One region of the Polycladomyces zharkentensis genome, then DNA from elsewhere that is predicted to be linked to it. Evidence: riboswitches for the same ligand, from Rfam matches in the RefSeq annotation. Region 1 holds a riboswitch; each other region holds the start of a gene.
What was found. Region 1 has a riboswitch for S-adenosylmethionine ahead of metH (methionine synthase). Riboswitches for the same ligand answer to the same signal wherever they lie in the genome.
Positions count from the first base shown of each region.

Region 2: another riboswitch for S-adenosylmethionine. It lies ahead of JQC72_RS04895 (nitrite/sulfite reductase); the one in region 1 lies ahead of metH (methionine synthase).
Region 3: another riboswitch for S-adenosylmethionine. It lies ahead of JQC72_RS00545 (methionine ABC transporter ATP-binding protein); the one in region 1 lies ahead of metH (methionine synthase).
Region 4: another riboswitch for S-adenosylmethionine. It lies ahead of metX (homoserine O-acetyltransferase MetX); the one in region 1 lies ahead of metH (methionine synthase).

Region 1 covers NZ_JAFHAP010000011.1:88,974-93,031, forward strand. The annotation lists gene JQC72_RS12595 (DsbA family protein) at 1-192, shown strand, start outside; gene JQC72_RS12600 (disulfide oxidoreductase) at 202-654, shown strand; SAM riboswitch class I at 1,177-1,292, shown strand; gene metH (methionine synthase) at 1,375-4,058, shown strand, end outside.
Region 2 covers NZ_JAFHAP010000005.1:81,902-85,959, reverse strand. The annotation lists gene JQC72_RS04905 (phosphoadenylyl-sulfate reductase) at 1-522, opposite strand, end outside; gene JQC72_RS04900 (DUF3906 family protein) at 568-846, opposite strand; gene JQC72_RS04895 (nitrite/sulfite reductase) at 843-2,471, opposite strand; SAM riboswitch class I at 2,552-2,669, opposite strand; gene JQC72_RS04890 (YtoQ family protein) at 3,024-3,464, shown strand; gene JQC72_RS04885 (spore coat protein GerQ) at 3,560-3,886, opposite strand; gene JQC72_RS04880 (cell wall hydrolase) at 3,904-4,058, opposite strand, start outside.
Region 3 covers NZ_JAFHAP010000001.1:118,912-122,969, reverse strand. The annotation lists gene JQC72_RS00555 (SDR family oxidoreductase) at 1-162, shown strand, start outside; gene JQC72_RS00550 (sugar transferase) at 426-1,073, shown strand; SAM riboswitch class I at 1,525-1,638, shown strand; gene JQC72_RS00545 (methionine ABC transporter ATP-binding protein) at 1,717-2,703, shown strand; gene JQC72_RS00540 (methionine ABC transporter permease) at 2,696-3,352, shown strand; gene JQC72_RS00535 (MetQ/NlpA family ABC transporter substrate-binding protein) at 3,473-4,058, shown strand, end outside.
Region 4 covers NZ_JAFHAP010000006.1:153,847-157,904, forward strand. The annotation lists gene JQC72_RS06180 (ABC transporter permease) at 1-314, shown strand, start outside; gene JQC72_RS06185 (ABC transporter ATP-binding protein) at 326-1,342, shown strand; SAM riboswitch class I at 1,405-1,542, shown strand; gene metX (homoserine O-acetyltransferase MetX) at 1,558-2,721, shown strand; gene JQC72_RS06195 (succinate dehydrogenase cytochrome b558 subunit) at 2,943-3,593, shown strand; gene sdhA (succinate dehydrogenase flavoprotein subunit) at 3,610-4,058, shown strand, end outside.

The DNA of each region.
Region 1 (4,058 bases):
CTGGAACAGGACATCCGCACCCGGAAATACGAGGCCGATGTACAGCGGGATATGGACAGCGGAAAGAAACTGGGCATCAATTCGGTTCCGACGATCTACGTCAACGGGAAAAAAGTGGACAATCCGCTGGACTACAATCAATTGAAACAAGCGTTGGATCAAGCGCTTCAGGAATCGGGCAAGAAAGGATAATCCGGTATGATGGGGTGGATTCGGCAATACGGAATGTATTTCGCATGGGTGGTGTCATTGGTTGCGACGGGGGGCAGTTTGTATTTCAGCGAGATCGCGATGTTTGAACCGTGCAAGTTGTGCTGGTTCCAGCGGATTTTTATGTATCCGTTGACGGTGTTGCTGGGAATCGCCAGTTATCGGGATGACCGGGGGATCATTTCCTACACGCTTCCGCTCAGTGTGATCGGCGGTTCCATTTCGCTTTATCATTATCTGCTGCAAAAGGTACCGGCGATGAAGTCGTTCACTCCCTGCACGCGCGGGGTGCCGTGCACGGGCGAATACATCAACTGGTTCGGATTTGTCACCATTCCCTTTTTGGCACTGACGGCGTTTGTATTGATCACTTGGTTCCTGATGGCGGCCCGGAAGGGAGCAACGGACGAGGCTGTTGAAACGGTGACGGAACGGGATGCATAACGGTTGCGATCGGTTGACCGTTGCTCAGGCGGTGGCAACGATCTGCCGGCGGCAGAACGGGACGAAGGAGCGTGTGGGCACCTGAGAAGTAAAAACGGGCGGCCCGGTCGGACAAACACGGAGAAAAGTTTCTTTCAAAGCGCATATAGTATGGTGAAAGAGAGGATGGAGGAGGGTGTGTCTGGTTAGTCAGGGAGGCATCCTTTCCGGGTTGACGGCAGAACGAAGCGTCGGAGGAACCCCATTGCGAGCATCCCTGAGCGAAGCGCACTTGGCTTGGTTCTTTCGCCCAACGGTTCGAAGCGGACATGATCCGTTTTTCGGGAGGTTCTGGGGAGAAAGCCGGGAAAACAATGCGGACCATATGGACCAGACACGCTCGAGTCGGAGCGGGAGGAAAAAGGTTCACCCGAATCAAAGATCTGAAATCAATTGACAGGTGCCCCGTTCTTTTTGTATATTTATCTCCAAATCCTTTTCGTTCGTCTGTTCCGAAAAAATCACATAATCCGATTAGCGGAACTCTTATCCAGAGTGGCGGAGGGACTGGCCCGATGAAGCCCGGCAACCTATTTGAGAGGGATTGCCTTTCAAATGTGGTGCCAATTCCTGCAGAGGGTATCTCTGGGAGATGAGAGTTTGCGCGTTTACGACGCCAACCTTTCATCCGATCAGAGATGAAAGGTTTTTTATTTGATGGAAGGAAAGAGGATGATGGCCATGGGTATTCAACCGTTGGCAGAACGGATGAGAGAAAAAATCCTGATTCTGGACGGCGCGATGGGAACGATGCTGCAAAATGCCCGTTTGACGGCGGAGGATTTTGGTGGTGAAGAGTATGAGGGATGTAACGAAATACTCAACCTGACACGCCCCGACCTGATCCAATCCATTCATGAAGCGTATCTGGAAGCGGGAGCAGACATTGTGGAGACCAACACGTTCGGTGCCACGTCGGTGGTGCTGGCCGAGTACGGACTGGAAAACCGTGTGGAAGAGATCAACCGCGCAGCGGTGGCCTGCGCCCGCAAAGCCGTTGACAAATGGAAGCGGGACGGTTCTCCCCGGTATGTGGCCGGGGCGATGGGACCGACAACCAAGACGCTCTCGGTGACGGGCGGTGTCACGTTCGACCAACTGGTGGATGCGTATTACGAACAGGCGCGTGCACTGTTGTTGGGCGGCGTGGATGCGTTGCTGCTGGAGACATCCCAGGACACGCTGAATGTGAAAGCGGGCGGAATCGGAATCCGGCGGGCATTTGCGGAGTTGGGAACCGAAGTGCCGATTCTGATTTCCGGCACGATCGAACCGATGGGCACGATGTTGGCCGGGCAAAATGTGGAGGCCTTTTACGTGTCCATCTCCCATCTCCGCCCCTTGTCCGTGGGGTTGAACTGTGCGACCGGCCCGGAATTTATGCGTGACCACTTGCGGACGCTGGCTTCGATGGCCGGTTGTGGGGTAAGCTGTTATCCCAACGCCGGTCTTCCGGACGAAGAGGGAAGGTATCATGAAACGCCGGAGGGACTGGCCGCCAAGTTGGCTGCCTTTGCCGAAGCCGGGTGGCTCAATATGGCGGGCGGATGTTGCGGTACGACACCGGATCACATCCGTGCGCTGGCGGAGGCGCTGAAGGACAAACGCCCCCGTCCCGTACCGGAACGGCGCATCCCGGCGGTATCCGGCATCGAACCCGTTTATGTGGAAGCGGACAATCGACCGATTCTCGTCGGTGAGCGGACCAACGTGATCGGGTCGCGCAAATTCCGAAACCTGATCCAGGAAGGGGAATATGAAGCCGCTGCGGAAATCGCCCGAAAACAGGTGAAAAACGGCGCTCAGGTGATTGACGTGTGCCTGGCTGATCCCGACAGGGACGAACTGGAGGATATGCGGCGGTTTTTGACCTATGCCGTCAAGGTGATCAAAGCGCCGCTGATGATCGACTCCACATCGCCCGAGGTAATGGAGGAGGCGTTGAAGTTTTCGCAGGGCAAAGCCATTCTCAATTCGATCAACCTGGAAGACGGGGAAGAGCGCTTTGAAAGGGTGGTGCCCCTGATTCACCGCTACGGCGCGGCGGTCGTCGTGGGCACGATCGACGAACGGGGCATGGCCGTCGACCGCGAACGGAAGTGGGAGGTGGCTGAACGCTCCTACCGCTTGTTGACGGAAAAGTACGGCATTCCGGAAGAGGACATCATTTTCGACCCGCTGGTTTTCCCCGTCGGGACGGGTGATGAAGCGTACATCGGATCGGCCAAGGAAACCGTGGAGGGCATTCGTCTCATCAAGGAACGTTTGCCGCGTTGCCAGACGATCCTGGGCATCTCCAACGTGTCGTTCGGATTGCCGCCGGCGGGACGGGAAGTGTTAAACGCCGTCTTTTTGTATCACTGTACCAAGACGGGATTGGACTACGCCATCGTCAATACCGAAAAACTGGAGCGTTATGCGTCCATCCCGCAGGAAGAAGTCCGTTTGGCGGAGCGGTTGCTGTTTGAGACCAACCATGAAAACTATGAGGCAGTGTTGGCCGAGTTTGTCCAGTTTTACCGCGCCAAAAAAACGGAGACGAAGTCATCGGGAGAAACGTTGCCGTTGGAAGAGCGGCTGGCGCAATATATCGTGGAGGGAACCAAGGACGGATTGATCGATGATCTCAAGCTGGCGCTGGAGAAGTACAGCCCGCTGGAGATCATCAACGGTCCGCTGATGGCCGGGATGGACGAAGTGGGACGGTTGTTCAACGACAATCAACTGATCGTGGCCGAAGTGCTGCAAAGTGCCGAAGTGATGAAGGCGGCTGTCGCGTTTCTGGAGCCGTTTATGGAGAAAACAGAGTCGAACATCAAAGGCAAGATTCTGTTGGCCACGGTCAAGGGAGATGTGCACGACATCGGCAAAAACCTGGTGGAAATCATCCTGTCCAACAACGGATTTGAAGTGGTCAACCTGGGGATCAAGGTGCCGCCGGAGCAACTGATTGCCGCCTGCCGCAAGGAACAGCCGGACGCCATCGGTTTGTCCGGGCTGTTGGTCAAATCGGCACAACAGATGGTCATTACCGCACAGGATTTGAAAACGGCAGGAATCAACGTTCCCTTGTTGGTGGGAGGGGCTGCTTTGACCCGAAAGTTCACGGAAACCCGTATCCGCCCCGAATACGACGGGCTGGTTCTGTACGCCAAAGATGCGATGGACGGATTGGAATTGGCCAACCGGCTGACTGACCCCGACAAACGGAAACAGTTGGAGCGTCAGTGGCAGGAGCAGCTCACGGCGGCGACCGCTGTGGAGGTTCGACCGAGCGAAGAAACGGTGTCAGAGGCACCGCGACGGTCTGATGTTTCCCGCGAAGCACCGGTATTTATCCCGCCGGATTTCGAACGGCACGTTTT
Region 2 (4,058 bases), on a different contig from region 1:
CTTGACCAATTGGAACTTGCCGTCCCATTCCACCACTTCGGCGTTGGCACGCGTGGGCGACTGCTCCCGCCGGATGCCGGTAATCCACGCACGGTAGGATTTCAACTGCTTTTCAAGCGGCGCCACTTTCCGCAGATAACAACACTGGTTGGGATCGCGCGCCCACAACTGATCTCCCCATTCCCGCGCCTGTTGTTCCAGCGAAAGATCAGTGGAAACGCGGATGAAATCCTTTTGATACTTCTCCGCCAGACGATCCCGGGTTTCATAGGTTTCCCGGAACAAGAGACTGGTGTCCAAGTAGAAAATGTCGACATCGGGGTTCAATTTGACCAACATGTCCACGAGCGCCACGTCTTCATAACCGAAGCTGCACGCCAACGTCAAATCCGCCGGACCGAACTGCTGAACAGCCCATGCCAGGATATCCGAAGGATGTGCATTCCGTAATTCCTCAGCCGCCGCTTTGCACGCTTCCGGTGACCATACTTTCTCTTCCGTCTGTACAGTTTGATTGCCCATGATGTTCCCTCCTGCACAATGCATATTCATTCCGCACGCAATTGGTCACACATCAAACCCATTTTCCGACACATTTCCACTGATAACGTATCCGCTCCCCGTTTTTGCCCTGCGCTTTTCCTCCAACGCCCATTCCGCCACCTTGGGTGGAACGAGAAAATGACGTTCCCATTCTTTTTCCGCCGTGCTAAAGGCCGTTTCGTCGTCTTCCGCCAGGATCACAATCGTATGCGTTTCCCCTTCTTCCGTCACAACCGACAACCGGTACAGAAACAGGGAGGGTTCCTGACGATCCTTCCGATGATTCGTCTTATGAACACTCATTGCGTTCCCGCCTTGGCCAGTGCTTCGTCCAGTCGCTCCTGGAATGCGGCCACCCCTACGCGGTCCACGAATTCGGAAAACGATTCACCGGGTTGCCGTTCATTTTTGTAAAAGAGCACCAACGATTCCAACACGCGCGGAACATCATTTGCTTCCACACGCCCCTTGAGCTGGGTGTTGAAACGGCCTTTCCCGTTCAGATGTCCGCCAACCGACACGGTGTATGCCTCCACCATGCCTGCCGAAGTTTTCAGTTTGCCGCCCAACAGCCCGATATCGGCGATTTGTTGCTGGCCGCAGGAGTTGGGACAACCGTTCACATGCAGGCGGATCGGCACGTCGAGGTCAATGCGGGAATCCAGATACTCCACCGTCCGGTGCATCAACTTCTTGGTTTCGGTCAACGCCAAGTTGCAGAATTCGTTACCGGTGCAGGAAACGGCATGTCCGACAAATGTTTTCGGATAGGGTGTCAGCCGCTCCAGCAACGGTTCTTTCAACAGATCGTCCACCCGGTCCCGCGGTACGTCGGGGATGATCACGTTTTGCGTGTTTACCGTGCGCACGGAACCCGAGCCGTATTTGTCCGCAAGATCGGCCAGTTGGAAAAACTCTTCTGCGGACGTCCGGCCGACGGGAATATTGAGTCCCACGTAGCAAAGCCCTTCCTGTTTTTGCGGATGCACACCCGTGAAATACCCGCCGTTCCACTCCTTCAACTGATCTTCCCCGCGGGAGGGATAAGGGCCGATCAGTTCGGTCAACACTTGCAAAAATTTCTCCGGTCCCCAGTCGGCAACCAGGAACTTCAGACGGGCACGATGCCGTTTTTCACGGTAACCGTAATCCCGGAACACTTTGGTGATTCCGACCGCCACATCCACCACTTGTTCCGGGCGCACAAACAGATCCAACTGCTGCGCCAGATGCGGCCGGTTGGACAATCCGCCGCCCACCCACACGTGGAATCCGACTACCCGTTCTCCGTCGATCTCCTTGATCGCAGGCGTGAAGGCGACATCGTTGATTTGTGCGTGCCCCGCATTGTGAATGTTGGCGGATACGGAAATTTTGTATTTCCTGGGCAAATTGGAAAATTCCTTGTTCAGCAAGAAAGTCTTCTCCAGTTCGGAAACGATCGGACGCGTATCGATCAGCTCATACGGATCGATTCCCGCCAACGGGTTACCGACAATATTGCGCGGACAGTCTCCACATGCCTCGTAAGAGTACAAACCCACTTCGTTCAACCGGCGGAAAATATCCGGGATATTCTCAATCCGAAGCCAGTGATACTGCACCGCCTGCCGTGTGGTCACATCGATGAGACCCCGGCCGTAATCGCGGGCAACTTCGGCCAGCACGCGCACTTGCCGAGAGTTCAGCACGCCCGTCGGAATCCGCACCCGCATCATGAAATAACCGTCAGATTTGGGTCGTTGCAGGTACAATCCCGCCCATTTGAAGCGGGCAAATTCCTCTTCGGGTATTGACTCAAACCCGGTTTGGGCGTATTTCTCGATATCGGGAATGACATCCAAACCGTCTTTTTCCAGTTTCAGTTTTTCCACTTCGTTCAGACGATCGATATCTTTCGCCCATTTCCATTGTTGCTGTTGCGCCATGATCGCTCCCCCTTTGATGAAAAAACCCCTTTTCCCGACGGGAGAAAAGGGGCGGTTTTTTCTCGATAACGCCTTTTTTCTCCCCATCTTCGAGAACCCGCGGTTCTCTCCGGAATTGGCACCGGGTTCCGCCCCGAGGGTCGAAACTGGTTGCCGAGGCTTCACAGGGCCGAGTCCCTCCACCTCTCTGGATGGGAAAGCAGGTATATTGCCAAAACCGAGTTAACCACTCAGATTAGTAAACTAAACTGATTTGTTGTCATGATACTCCGATTTGTCGCTATTGTCAACCCGTTTTCAAAAAAATTTTTTTAATAGGAACTGCCTATCTGTGAGAAAACCCCAAGCGCACCGAAGCCGTCCACTGCATGTTTGTCGCTTTTTGATACAATGGAAGAGGATCTGCCCCAAGGCATCATGGGTGTGTCCGGCCATCATCAGGTGGGCCGCATGCTGCGCCCACAGTTTCAAATCGCCTTGATTTGCTGGGCACAGGGGAAGCGATGCACACGATAGGAATCAAGACACGACCTCAAAAGGAGGAGATGGAAATTGGAACTGCTGGTTTATCTCGCGGGGCAAATTCATGACGATTGGCGCGAACAATTGCGAAAAAAAGCGGAAGAGCGCGGCCTGCCGATCATCTTTAAAGGGCCGCAGGAAGATCATGACCGCTCAGACGCGATCGGCGAACTCATCAAAGGAAAACAGCCCAACGCGGTATACCGCGATCATGCTGCGTCCGAACTGAACAATCTGCGGACACGAATCTGGATGCAGAAAGCGGATGTGGTGATTGCGCTGTTTGGTGAGAAATACCGGCAATGGAACACGGCGATGGACGCGGCCATGGCCATCCAGATGGGAAAACCGCTCATTTTGGTTCGCCCCGAAAGCCTGCATCATCCGTTGAAAGAGCTGTCCCAAAGGGCGCAAGTGACCGTGGAAACAGTAGACCAAGCGTTGGATGCACTGGCTTACGTTTTGGAGTAAGCAAAAAAAAATCCGTTTCCCCTGGCAGTACCGGAAACGGACACCGCTTCATCCAAGTCGGCTCCACCTGTTGATCGGGCCGGCTTTTTTGCCGTTTAAGATTCACCGGCCAAAGCGGCGGGCCGATCATCAAACACCACATAATCGATATTGATGTTGAGAAACATGTGATCCTTGCCGGTTTGCCTGTCGCGAACCACGATGAAATCCCTGCCGACGCCGCGCAGCGTGCCGGTGGTTTTTTTCGCAGGCCACTGGGGATTGTTTTCAAAAGTAAGATACACCGTCACTGTTTTCCCGATGTTGCGGTGGAGCAGGTCTTCCGAATACACACGCCGTCTTTGCTGTGTTACCGACGCGTCATCCCATCCTTGAACCGACAGGGAACCGTTTCCGTGTGGATAGTAATAAGGCCAATACACCTGTGCTCCTCCTTTTCTCAATATACATCCGGACACGATGCGGGTAAGGGGATGTAAAAGCAATGACTTTTGTACCTCCCGCTATGGGGCTGGTTGAACCATCGCGGGGGACATGGACCGACCGGTTTGAAAAACCACAGCGCATTGGAAGCCGGATCGTATCGCTCGCCCC
Region 3 (4,058 bases), on a different contig from region 1:
AAAATGGAAATCCATCATGCGCCAGACCGTCCGGGAGATATTAAGCATAGTTACTTCGACAACCGGCGTGCGATGGAGATGCTGAACTGGCGCCCGGAGACGGAGCTTTCCGTGGGCTTGCGGAAAACATTGAGCTATTATCGCGAACGGATTACCGGATGATTGAAATATGGCCGTAAAAAACGTGAAACGTTTTTGTAACAAAACACGTCTCATTATATAGAAGGATCTCGTGATTCCTCCATCCTGCGGAGTTTTTCAACTGTTGTCACCGAACGGCAAACACAGTATACTGGTTACGAGTTATCTGGAGTACGGAACGGTCAAACCACGAAGCAGACAGGTTCGCAGGTGTGGGCCGCCGGATGAGCGGCTCGATTCGGGAAGGATTTGTGGCAATTATATTAAGCAGGAGTGGTTTGCGGATGCGATCGAAAGCAGTGTTTGAAGGGGACGCGCACTTGTACTCGGAAGGCGTTTACCAACCGCCTTCGGGCTGGTACCCGATTGCCAAACGGGTATTTGAAATCATTTTTTCCGTTACTTTCTTGATTCTGACCTTGCCGGTATTGGTGTTGACCGCGATTGCGATCAAATTGGAATCAAAAGGTCCCGTCTTCTACAAACAGGAACGCGTCGGCTTGCACGGGAAACCCTTCTATATCGTCAAACTGCGCTCCATGCGGGTGGACGCGGAGAAAAACGGTCCGCAATGGGCATCCAAAAACGATCCCCGAGTGACCCGCGTAGGACGGTTTATCCGCAAGACGCGGATCGATGAAATTCCGCAGCTGATCAGTGTCTTGAAAGGGGACATGAGTTTGATCGGCCCGCGGCCGGAAAGACCGATGTTCACCGAGAAATTTGCCGCAGAGATTCCCGGATTCAAAAATCGCCTGTTGGTGAAACCGGGTTTGACCGGATGGGCACAGGTGAACGGTGGTTATGACATGACACCGAAAGAGAAATTCGAATTGGATATGTACTACATCAAACGGCAATCGTTCGCGCTGGATATGCGCATTCTGCTGCGTACGGTATGGGTGGTGCTGACCGGTAACGGTGCCCGTTGATTCGCTGTGCCAAGACAAAACGGATTGCCCCGAGGGTAATCCGTTTTTTCCCGTTTCTGTTCATTTGTATCACAAGCTTTCCCGACACATGAAGCTCCGGCTGTGGCAATCCCCCATTAAAAGGTCAGCCGAAGGGCCATATACAGGAGAAGCCAAAACGGGAGGCTTAAACCGGTCGCATTGATCAGGCCGATCCAAAACGATTTGCCGACAACCGTGCTCATGTCGGGCACCTCCGTTGTTCGTGTCCTTGATTGTCTTTATTATACGCGAATGTCCGTCGCCGTAGTGGGTTTTTGGCCATTTGTAAACGAAATGTAATCTCATGGTAATCTACCGTCATCATTCATCAAAAAAATTTGTATATTATGGGAAAGAAGAATGTCGTTGACATCGCGAACGTTGTCGTGGTAGGATGTAATCTGACAACTTGATACGACGATGTTGCGCGCTCTTATCAAGAGAGGTGGAGGGACTGGCCCGATGAAACCCGGCAACCGTCCGCGGTATGCACGCGGAAATGGTGCCAATTCCTGCAGAGCCCATCGGTTCTGGCAGATGAGAGAGGCGATTTTATGATAAATAAGATCCCTTTCTGCTCTGGCAGAAAGGGATCTTTTCTTACAGACAGGTGGTGAACGCGATGATTGTACTCGACCAAGTGAACAAAGTGTACCCTTCCTCGAAAGGCGAGGATGTGGTCGCGTTACAGGATATCAATCTCCGCATCGAACGCGGAGAAATTTTCGGGATCGTCGGTCACAGCGGAGCGGGGAAAAGCACATTGCTTCGACTGCTCAACGGATTGGAAAAACCCACTTCGGGCAGTGTCACGGTGGATGGCATTTCCATTTCCGAAAGCAGCGAGCGGGAGTTGCGCGAAGCGCGAAAGAAAATCGGCATGATTTTTCAGCATTTCCACTTGCTATGGTCCCGCACCGTGTGGGAAAATGTGGCCTTCCCCTTGGAGCTGGCGGGCAAATCGAAAAAGGAAATCCGGGAAAAAGTGGATGCCTTGCTGGAACGGGTGGGTCTTGCCCATCGGGCAAACGCGTATCCCGCCCAACTGTCCGGGGGACAGAAACAGCGTGTCGGCATCGCACGGGCGTTGGCCAATGATCCGAGCGTCTTGCTTTGTGATGAGGCGACATCGGCACTGGACCCGGAGACGACAGCTTCCATTTTGCAATTGTTGAAGGAGATCCACCGGGACACCGGCATTACGATGGTGATCATCACGCATGAAATGAGTGTGGTCAAACGGCTGTGCCACCGCATGGCCGTCATGGAAGCCGGAAAAGTGGTGGAACTGGGTGAGGTGGATACGCTGTTCCGGCAACCGAAACACCCGGTTACCCGACAATTCGTACAGTCCTATCACACTGAAGAACTGGAAGCTTCAAAAGAGCATGCCGCTTTGATCCAGGTGCGGTCAAATGATTTGGATCGCATCTGGTCCCGCTTGGCCGATTGGGTAAAACGAGGCGTGACAGTGACGATCTTGCCTGACCATGAGGAAAACGACGGAACGATCACCTTGCGGGTGAGCGGAGAAGGGGACCAAGTCCGGGATGCAGTGGAGGCGATCCGGGAATTTGAGGGCAGTTCGGAGGTGATCCCGTATGTTTGATCAACTGGACACCACCCTTTTGTGGCAAGCGACCGGGGAAACGCTGTACATGGTGGCCATCTCCACGTTTTTCTCGGCCGTGATCGGCATTCCGTTGGGGGTGCTCCTCGTGATCACGGATAAGGGACACCTGTGGGAAAACGTTGTGATCCAGCGGATCTTGGGCCTGATCGTCAACCTGTTCCGGGCGGTGCCGTTCATTGTACTGGTTCTCTTTCTGTTCCCGCTGTCCAAGCTGTTGGTCGGCACCACGCTTGGTCCGACGGCGGCCACGATTCCTCTGATCGCGGGAGCGGCCCCCTTCTACGCCCGAATGGTGGAAACCGCCATCCGGGAGATCGACCGGGGAGTGATTGAAGCCGCCCAAGCGATGGGGGCTACCCGGATGCAGATCGTCCGCATGGTGCTCCTGCCGGAAGCCAAACCGGCAATCATCTCCGGGTTGACCGTCACCTGTGTGGCCCTGATCAGCTTCTCGGCGATGGCGGGCATCGTGGGTGGCGGCGGATTGGGTGACGCGGCATACCGCTTTGGGTTCCAATCGTTCAACGATCAGATGCTGTACGCGTGTGGCCTGTTGCTCGTCATATTTGTTCAGCTGGTACAATGGTGCGGCGACTGGCTGGCCCGACGCGTCGATAAACGATAAGATACAGGAACTGCAAAAAGCAGGGTGGCCTTTTCCCCGTGATCGGTCTTTGGGTCCAGCAATTCAAGAGACGAAAGGGAAAAAGGTTCACCAAAATCCATGCACGAGGAGGGTGCGATGATGAAAAAATGGTTGATCGGTCTGCTCGCACTGGTCATGATGTTGGCGACGACCGCTTGCGGTGCAGGCAAGAAGGATGAAGCAACCATACGTGTAGGGGCGACGCAAGTTCCCCATGCCGAGATTTTGAACCATGTCAAACCGATCTTGGAAAAACAGGGCGTCCATTTGGAAGTGCGTGTGTTCCAAGACTATGTCCTTCCCAACAAATCGGTGGAGGAAGGGGAGTTGGACGCCAACTATTTCCAACATATCCCCTGGATGGAAGCCTCCAACAAAGAGCAGGGTTGGCATTTGGTCAAAGTGGTGGGTGTACACATCGAACCGATGGGCGCCTATTCCAAAAAATACAAATCCAAATCGCAGATCCCCAATGGTGCGACCGTCGCTCTGCCCAATGCCACCAGCGAAATGACACGGGTGCTGTTACTCTTGGATCAGCAAGGCCTGATCAAACTGGATAACCGTCAAGGTGACAAAACGCTCAACAACATCAAATCCAATCCGAAAAACCTGAAGTTCAAGCCGCTGGAGCCGGCGATCCTGCCGCGGGTGCTGGATCAGGTGGATGTGGCGATCATCAACA
Region 4 (4,058 bases), on a different contig from region 1:
CCCTGGGCGCCGATACCAAACGCCTCCTGTTCAAACATCTGATTCCCAATGCCATGGGACCCATCATCGTCATGCTGACGTTCACGGTACCCAATGCCATTTTCGCCGAGGCGTTTCTCAGCTTTTTGGGGTTGGGGGTGCAGGCCCCGCAAGCCAGTTGGGGTACGATGATCAACGACTCGTTGGTCGTCATTTTTTCGGAAGATTGGTGGCGGCTGTTTTTCCCCGCCTTTTTCCTCAGCTTGACGATGTTGGCATTCAACGTGTTCGGAGACGGTCTGCGTGACGCGCTCGATCCCAAGATGCGGAAGTGAGGTGGACAGACGTGGCATTGTTGGAGATTCGTGATTTGCATGTGTCGTTTCACACCTATGCGGGAGAAGTGCAGGCGGTCCGTGGTGTCAACCTGACGTTGGAAAAGGGAGAAGCATTGGCCATTGTCGGGGAATCGGGCAGCGGCAAAAGCGTCACGGCACAGGCGATCATGCGCTTGATCCCTTCGCCGCCCGGCAAGATCAAAAGCGGTGAAATCCTGTTTGACGGGAAAGATCTGTTGAAGTTGACGGAAAAAGAGATGTTCCGGGTGCGTGGCTCAGAGATCGGGATGATCTTTCAGGACCCGATGACGTCGCTCAACCCGACGATGACGGTGGGCAAGCAGATCATGGAGGGGTTGATTTGGCACCAGCGCATTTCCCCTTCAGAAGCGCGCCGACGCGCGGTGGAAATGTTGCGTTTGGTGGGCATTCCCAGCCCTGAGACGCGGATTAACAATTACCCGCACGAATTCAGCGGCGGGATGCGACAACGGGCCATGATCGCCATCGCATTGGCCTGCAATCCCAAGATTTTGATCGCGGACGAGCCGACCACGGCATTGGACGTCACGATTCAGGCGCAAATCATCGAACTGTTGAAGGAACTGCAAAAGAAAACGGACACCGCTGTCATTTTGATCACCCACGATTTGGGCGTGGTCGCGGAAATGGCGCAACGCGTGGCGGTGATGTACGGGGGCAAGGTGGTGGAGACGGGAACGGTGGAAGAGATCTTCTACCGGCCGCGTCATCCGTACACCTGGGGACTGTTGGCTTCCATGCCCCGGCTCGATTTGGACCGGAAGCAGGAGTTGAAACCGATCCCCGGGTCCCCGCCGGATTTGTTCGATCCGCCCAAGGGTTGCCCGTTTGCCGATCGTTGTCCGTACACGATGCACATTTGCAACGACGAGATACCCGAAGTGACCGAGGTTTCCCGGACGCATCGCGTCAATTGCTGGCTGGAACACCCGGATGCACCGTCCGTCACGCATGAGCCGATCATTCGCTTTTCGTCCAAGTAGACATTGACAGAAATTTCGATCCATCGTATCATAAGCTTCAAATACGAATATCAGGAAACACCTTCTTATCCAGAGCGGCGGAGGGACTGGCCCGATGAAGCCCGGCAACCACCCCGTTTACCGCGTGCATCCACGCACACGTCAAACGGCGGGGAATGGTGCCAATTCCTGCAGAACCGACAGGTTCTGAGAGATGAGAAGGGGGACGGACTGCGATGGCATGGGAGCAGACGACACCCTCTTCTGATCGAAGAGGGTGTTTCCTTTTGAAAAAGGAGAGAAAACGCGTGGTAGCCAGCGTCGATACGGTGACAAAGAAAACGGTGGCCGTGGGGCCGGTAACATTGGAATGCGGTGAAACACTTCGGGATGTGTGCATTGCGGTGGAGACAGTGGGCAGCCTGTCGGCGAACCGGGACAACGTGGTATTGGTTTGTCACGCATTGACGGGGGATGCGCATGCCGTCGGGGATGAACGGGAACCGGGCTGGTGGGACGGTTTGATCGGACCCGGTCGTTACATCGACACCAATCGGTATTTTGTCGTCACCACCAATGTACTCGGCGGCTGTAATGGCAGTACGGGTCCGTCATCCATCAATCCGGATACGGGGCGACCCTATGGTTCGGCTTTTCCTCCGGTCACCATTCGCGATATGGTCCACGTGCAGTATCGTACGCTTCAGAAAATGGGCATCGATCGGGTTCATACCGTCATCGGCGGTTCCATGGGGGGAATGCAGGTACTGGAATGGGGCATCTTATACCCTGAAGCGGTGGAGAATTTGATCCCCATCGCCACCACGGCCGCGTTGTCCCCCATGGCCATCGCCTACAACGACATCGGGCGCCAAGCCATCATGTCCGATCCGGACTGGCAGGGAGGCGATTACTATCCGGGGCCGGGGCCGAAAAAAGGGCTGGCCATCGCCCGAATGGTCGGGATGGTCACCTACCGGACGGACACATTGTTTCACCAGCGGTTCCAACGCCGTTTGCAGACCGATGTGCCGGAATGGTCCCGGGACGCGACGTTTCAGGTGGAAAGCTATCTGCGATACCAGGGAGAAAAACTGGTCAACCGGTTTGATGCCAACAGTTATTTGTGTCTGCTCAAAGCGATGGACACGCATGATGTGGGCAGGGGACGTGGCGGAATGGCGGCCGCGCTGTCGAAAATCCGCTCCCGCGTGCTGATCATCGGCATTGAGGAGGATCGGTTGTTTCAAATTGAGGAGCAACGGACATTGTTTCGGGAATTACGGGCGCAGGGAAAAGATGCGCAGCTGTGGGAATTCCGGTCCCCGTACGGCCATGATGCGTTTTTGATCGAATACGAACAGATGGGACCGGTCATCCGGCAATTTTTGGAGGGGTAGCGCCGGAGAGGTGCTGACCCCCTTTCCTTGACGCTGTTGAATGATTGGGAGTAAAATAAGGATGTTCACAAAGTTGAAACCCCTTTCTAACCACAGGGCTGCTCTTGCTGGCGGTCCGAGGGATTCGACACACTTGTCGAAACCTTTGGGAAGCGGTTTGACATCACGGCTTGATCGTACTATCAAAGTCCAATTTACAAGGGGTTATTGGAGGGCGCAAGATGAGCAATCACAGCAGTTTCTTCAACCGTCGGCTGCACTCGTTGCTGGGTGTCATTCCGGTGGGCTTTTTTTTGGTCGAGCACTTGTTGACGAACTATTTTGCGACCAGAGGCCCCGCTGTTTTCCAAGAAAAGGTGGAGTGGATCTGGGATCTGCCGTTCCTGCTCGCCTTGGAAACGGTGTTTATCTACCTGCCGCTTTTGTACCATGCGCTGTACGGTCTGCACATCGCGTTCCAAGCGAAAAACAACGTGGTGAATCACGGCACGTTCCGCAACTACATGTTTATGTTGCAACGTGTCACCGGCGTCATCACGCTCGTTTTCGTGGGATGGCACGTATGGGAAACGCGGGTTCAGGTGGCCTTGCGTGATTTGAACCCGCATGAGTTGACAGTGATGATGCACCAGATCCTCAGCAGTGACGTCAATTTTGCGTTGTATTTGATCGGAGTCTTGGCTGCTGTCTTCCACTTCAGCAACGGGCTCTGGTCGTTTTTGGTCAGCTGGGGCATTACGGTCGGGCCGCGTGCGCAATATGTATCCACTTGGGTGTGCATGGCCCTTTTCGTGGTTGTGTCGTACATCGGCGTCAGTGCCCTGTTCGCATTCCACAATCCGGAGTTTTTGAACCAGTTGGCGCAGCGTTAAAAGGGGGCAGTGTTCAATGAACGAAAAAATCATTATCGTGGGTGGCGGATTGGCCGGTCTGATGGCCGCCATCAAGACGGCGGAAGCGGGTGCCAATGTCGAGTTGTTTTCGCTCGTGCCCGTGAAACGTTCCCACTCGGTGTGCGCGCAGGGCGGCATCAACGGTGCGGTCAACACCAAAGGGGAAGGCGACTCGCCGTGGGAACACTTTGACGACACGATCTACGGCGGGGACTTTTTGGCCAACCAACCCCCGGTCAAAGCAATGTGTGAAGCGGCGCCGGGCATCATTTACCTGATGGACCGGATGGGAGTGCCGTTCAACCGGACGCCGGAGGGATTGATCGACTTCCGCCGTTTCGGAGGGACCAAGCATCACCGTACCGCTTACGCCGGCGCCACCACCGGGCAACAATTGCTCTATGCGTTGGACGAGCAAGTCCGCCGCTGGGAAGTGGCCGGTCG